DNA from 2 places in the Paenibacillus sp. CFBP 13594 genome. Region 1 is predicted to be linked to the other one. Evidence: predicted binding sites of a transcription regulator. Region 1 holds the regulator's gene; the other holds the start of a gene.
What was found. The regulator LexA, encoded in region 1, represses DNA repair genes until DNA is damaged. The targets are predictions, from matches to a motif close to CGAACATATGTTCG.

Region 1 (3,132 bases):
ACGCCAGGATTCTTTACGGTAAACTGGAGCAAGTTGTTCCAACTGACGGAACTCAGCTTGATCCCCACCTGTAAAGTTGGCCCAAAGGCCTTCAAACGGATTGATTCCAATCATTTTGGTAAAAGGAAAGGTCTCATAAGATTCATACAGTGCACGTGCCTCGTTACGAACAGCTTCTTCAAGTTCCTCCGGTTTGACCCCAGTCTCTTGTGCTGCAATTAGACAAGTCTCATGAAAAGCTTCTCGAACACTACGCTCATCCCATAATAAAGTATCATCCAGGTCGAACAAAATCGCTTTTAACGCCATTCCGATCATCTACCCCTTTATGCAATAATTACTTTTCGACGGTTTCCACGGTGATCTGGTGTGCTTTTGCAAATTTCAGCAAACGTTCTGCAATCGCATCTGTATCGTAACGGTTCAATAACTTGGTGAACACCCATCTTTTCCCGCGACTGTTATGTTCGATAACAACTGTACCCGGTTCAATTCTGAATTTGACGATATCTTCAACCCCGATTGAACGTTCACGATTACCCTTCGTCGTTATAATCCGATTACTGCTAATCTTGATGTATGGACGGCGAAGCATGAAGATGACTGCCAAAAATACGTAAAGCAGCATGGTCACCCAGTCCCAAGTTGTCATTGGAGCTTGCACAAGGAATGTGCTCATAAACAGATACAAAAAGGCGAGACCGATCAAAAATATTGGGAACAACAAGCTGCGTCCCTTAAAGACTTCTTCACCTGGTGTACCAGTGATTGGTTGACCACTTTTTTTGCGTTGCTGATTTAACTGCTTGGAATTTTTCTTAACCGTTCTCTCGAACGAACGCGACATGTGAATCCCCCTTATGTGTCTTTGTATCGGCTTACATAATTGCAAACCAACATTTCCCCCTATAAATTGCACACTCAAAATAACAGGAAGAAACCTAAATATCATAATGATATCATTAGGTTTCGTTAGTGTTTGAGTTTGCCTTGGTGGCCTTTGTCATTCTCATCATCAACAATCTCAATGGTATCCAGTTGTTGTCTGAAATTGCTGCGAATATTGCTCAAATAAATCTCTCTTAGCTCGGCACGTTCAGCAAGTTCTTCCTCTGACAATCCCGTGGACTTTTGCTTACGAGCCAATTCGTTAATGCGTGCTACCAGACTATCTATATCCAAGCTTGTCCCCTCCAAAAATACAAAGTCATATTAACTTTGCCATTATAAAGGCTGCTTGTCAAGCTGACACGCGCTAACACTCATTGACGTGCATTTTATTCTGCAAATTGCGGTAGAGCTAGTACTTGTCCCACTTGGATGGAAGTTGTATGAAGTTGATTCACTTTCTTGATTGCTTCTATATAAATACGTGTATCCATATTCGTCGGTTTATGTTCCAAAGAAATACTCCATAATGTTTCCCCTTGTGAAACAGCTATCTTTCCTCCAGGCAGAACATCATTCTCATTGCCAGCAAATACAGTTAAAACAGTGCTGCATCCAATAAATATAATCAAAGAGGTAATGGCTACCTTTAACATCCATGAAGAAATCTTGAAACGCGCTAAAACCTTCTTGTAGTTCCCTATGTTAGACTTCACCAGTTCCGAATTCATTGGTTCATAAATGCTTTGATAAGTAGAATATCTCATTAAATACCCGCCTCCAAACGTTTGTTCCTATCTGTTGGAATCAATATAACACGAACACTTGTTTTGTTCAATAGATTTTTAGAACAATTGTTCGCTTCTTTTTTGAAGGAGAAATATCTTAATTCAAATCCTTCTGCAAAGCATTTGCAGTATTACGCTCTGACTTTTGGACAAATTCGGTTCTATAAGTTAAAAAACACTGATTATATACCATTTTATTTAGAACTTATGTTTGTACGAACGGAGGTTCTATGTTATAATTTTCCCAAACGTTACTAAAATGGGGTTGATACGGTATGTCGAAGATATCCAGCAGGCAGCAGGCTATTCTGGAGTTTATACGAAATGAAGTCCGGTTGAAGGGGTATCCTCCTTCCGTACGGGAAATTGGTGAAGCGGTTGGACTGGCTTCCAGCTCAACAGTACATGGACATTTGGATCGTTTGGAGAAAAAAGGTTTGATCCGACGCGACCCTACCAAGCCAAGAGCCATTGAGCTTCTGAGCCAGGAAGAGTCTGAGCATTCTCATCAATTTGCTCATAGCGTTGCACGTATTCCTGTTGTTGGTAAGGTTACAGCCGGGGTTCCAATCACTGCAACCGAGAACATTGAAGACTACTTCCCTCTCCCTACACATTATGTAGGCGAACAGAAAGTGTTTATGCTTTCGGTAGTCGGAGATAGTATGGTGGAAGCTGGAATCGTTAACGGAGATTACGTTATTGTCCGTCAACAGCAAACTGCTGATAACGGTGATATCGTCGTTGCAATGACTGAAGACGATGAAGCTACAGTGAAAACGTTCTATAAAGAGAAAGATCATATTCGCCTTCAACCGGAGAATGCGACCTTCGAACCTTTACGTTTGAAACATGTTAGTATTCTGGGTAAAGTCATTGGCCTTTTCCGAGATATTCATTAATATTTAACTTGAGTAACAAAACTAGATGTAATGAAATACGAAAGAGGTTGCCCTGATGAACAGGGCAACCTCTTTTTTTCATGTTTATGTTATTTATGCGGCTAATTATTCACTGCGTTTCAGAACACTCTTGTGATGCGAGAACACATCAAAGCTCTGTTGTCCGTGATATGAGCCCATACCACTCTCTCCGACACCACCAAACGGGAGATAGTGTGAAGTCATATGAGAAAGTGTGTCATTAATACATCCCCCACCGAAGGATACTTGATTCAGAACCTGATCCTGCAGTTGCTCATCCTGTGTGAAGAGATATAGCGCCAATGGTTTTGGCCGGCGAACAATCTCATCCAGCATAGGATTCAGGTCACTGTACGTAAACACAGGAAGAATCGGACCGAAGATCTCTTCTTGCATCACAGCTGATTCCCATTTCACATCTCCAAGTACAGTCGGCTCAATGAGCAACTGCTCACGTACAGAACGCCCACCAATTAGCGTTTTGCCATCTGTGAGGAATTTCGACAACCGATTAAAGTTACGTTCGTTGACAA
Region 2 (3,132 bases), 480 kb from region 1:
TGTCATTTCTGAGCTGTGGAACAACCTGAGCATCAGCCTGGGCAAGTCCAAGGGAGCCTGAACCTCGAATGGCTGTTTTAAAATGGGAATCATACAGCATCGGTGTTCCGGATGTATAATCAGACATCATTTTCTGCAAAACATCTAATGAGATCCTGATCTCGATATACATCGGCCCTCGATGTCCCTTGGTAAGATGTGAATAATAACCTGTACCATCCTTGTTCATATGTAATATCCATTGATCGAGCGGATCTTTGGACATGGAGAATGATCGAAATGAAAACTGGGGATCAGAAGATACCGTGTCCTTTTGATCCGGATAATACAAAATAATGGTATTGTTCCATGAGGTGGAAGCACTGTTTAATGCCAGCTTCTCAATGAGCTCCAGCTTGGCCTTGTATTTAGCAAAATCATTTCCGTAATGAAGAACATATGTATAACCTCTGACGGATTGATCCTCTGATAATGTTAGCGCATTCATTAATACCTGCTCAAATTGATTCGATAGCTGAGAGGACATGAATCGCACTTCGCCCAATTTATTCTTTTCTAACTCTCGTTGAATATCTTCCACATTTAATCGATAGATCCACCAGAAGATCAGTACAATCAGCATAAACATCAAAACTAGACCGAGTGCCAGCTTTGAAAAAATAGAGCCGTTCTCTGTGGGACACTTTTCCTTCAACATGTCATTTCCTCCTGTAGAATAAGAACGATCATCTCTAGCTTTATTCTACAATATCTAGCTTTATAAGGGGAGGGAACATGAGGACAAGGGGCTTACAAAAGACACCACTTAAAGGTGGATGTCAACGAACAGAACCCTGGAGCTGCGTAATTCTATAGTAAATGGGGTTTGTATAAATCGGACGCTCCGAATTCGATGGTCCTATGCCAAATATAAATATTTACCTCTTGCATAAAGAACGTATGTTCGGTTTATAATATATAGAAACATACGTTCTTAAATGTACAGGAGTGATTTCAGTGTGGACTAAGCAGCGAACCATTATGCTCATTGATATGCAGAGTTTTTATGCTTCAGTCGAAAAGGCAAAAATGCCCCAATACAAAAATAAACCACTCGCCGTTGCAGGCGATCCAGCAAGACGTTCTGGCATTATCCTTGCCGCTTGTCCGTTGGCCAAAGCTAAAGGTGTATCTACCGCGGAACCACTCTGGCAGTCTCTTCAGAAATGCCCTGAACTGATCATTGTAAAACCTCACATGCAAGAATACATCGAAGTTTCCACTCAAATCATGTCCATTATTGAGGAATTCACCGATCTGGTCGAGCCATACAGTATAGACGAATTATTTGCTGATGTTACAGGGTCTATGCATCTATTTGGTAATGATCCAATCGATCTGGCCAAACAAATTCAAGACAAAATCTATAATGAAACAGGGGTTTATGCCAGAGCAGGCATTGGTGAAAACAAAATTATCAGTAAATTATGCTGCGATATGATTGCTAAAAAAGCGGAGGGTGGCATTTTTCACTTAAAGAAAGAGGAGTTGCATCTTCACATTGGAGATAAGCCCATCCGCGATATGTGGGGGATTGGCTCAAGAATGGAAAAACATCTGTGGAAGATGGGTATCCGAACCATTAAAGACCTGGCGAATACACCTCTTTCCAAATTAAGAAGCAAGTGGGGTGTTAATGGAGAAGTCATCTGGAGAGTCGCCAATGGACTCGACAATTCGCCGGTAACCGTCAACACACACAGCACACAAAAGGATATCGGAAACGGAATGACCCTGCCTAGAGATTTCACAGAAGCATGGGAGATCGAAGTGGTTATTCTCGATATCTGTACAGAAGTGTGCAGAAGAGCCCGTAAAAAAGGGCTGATGGGTAGTGTCATATCTGTGAGTGTATCGGGAGCAGATTTTGATCACCCAACTGGTTTTCATAGGCAAGTTAAACTGTCTGATCCTACAAACATAACCGTTGATGTGTGCAAGATCGCCAAACGCATATTCCATCAACATTGGGATGGGCAACCTGTGCGCCGTGTAGGCGTATCCCTGTCTCAATTATCCAATGCGGATACATATCAACTATCTTTCTTTGATGATCAAGAGCAGAAACGAGCCATTGATCAGGTGATGGACAACATTAAGGATCGATATGGCGACATTGCCATTCTTCGAGCGAGCTCCATTACGGCTGCGGGTCAAGCGATTGATAGAGCATCTAAAATTGGGGGGCATTACAAATGAGCAAAAAACTGGAGGCCAATGGATTATGGGAATCGAGCCGCATGATGCTTCCACAACATAAAGAACGAATTATACAGCATCGTACTCAAATTCATCATCAAGCGAAACCACTGATTCATGAAGATGAGTGGGAGATTATTGCTCAACATATAGATATGTCCCTCAACTATACGTTGCAAGCCACCTTTGAAGTGTTTAATGAGTCAGGCAATCGGTATATACACGGAATCGTCACTTCAGTCAGCGCCTTTGGAAAAAAAATAAAAATTGAAATGGATAATGGATTTGAATGGGTCGATTTTGATCAATTGGTCACTGTAAAGTTTGAAGAAGGAGGAGGTGTGTACGGTGAGACAAACTTCTGAGGAACTTGCACTCGTAAAGAGGCTGGTAGAGCTTCCGTATCTTTTAGGTGCTCTGGAGGTAGATAAGCATAAAATATACGCTTCAAACTTTAAAATGAAATCGGTGTATATTGATTACCTGGACGGTACCCAAAAGAAAATTGCTTTAGAGATGTACAAATCAAAACAAAGTTTAAAGGAACATCATATAAAAATCATTGAAGAGGAGAGATCCGAGCTGAGTTTAACAGTAAATTATTCGGTAAGAGGTTACCTTCACAAAATGACATTATTGTGGAGCAAAGTGAAAGTGGATGTGACCTTAATGCTTACGGAACATATGAGCGTTGATATTACTGATATGCCAACATAAACATAGAGTTAGAGCAGAATACAGTATATAACGTCATGGGGTGGATATAATACAGCTATAACCATTGTTTTCTTCTCCCGATTTGGGTAAACCGACCTTTGAAATTGAAGGGTCGGTATTTTTTGTCTCAAAATTTTGCATTGGCATATTAAACATATAAAATGAGAGAAATCACGC

Region 2: a site for LexA is predicted at 933-946, ahead of IFU39_RS04285 (DNA polymerase IV). Genes of this name have one in related genera too.

The regions. Positions count from the first base shown of each region.
Region 1 is NZ_JACYVQ010000001.1:447,976-451,107, reverse strand. Features, by position in the region: gene IFU39_RS02180 (HAD family hydrolase) at 1-309, opposite strand, end outside; gene IFU39_RS02175 (hypothetical protein) at 338-847, opposite strand; gene IFU39_RS02170 (DUF896 domain-containing protein) at 973-1,182, opposite strand; gene IFU39_RS02165 (LysM peptidoglycan-binding domain-containing protein) at 1,278-1,655, opposite strand; gene lexA (transcriptional repressor LexA) at 1,952-2,578, shown strand; gene IFU39_RS02155 (aldehyde dehydrogenase) at 2,684-3,132, opposite strand, start outside.
Region 2 is NZ_JACYVQ010000001.1:924,909-928,040, reverse strand. Features, by position in the region: gene IFU39_RS04290 (sensor histidine kinase) at 1-697, opposite strand, end outside; gene IFU39_RS04285 (DNA polymerase IV) at 1,021-2,238, shown strand; gene IFU39_RS04280 (YolD-like family protein) at 2,235-2,603, shown strand; gene IFU39_RS04275 (hypothetical protein) at 2,587-2,955, shown strand.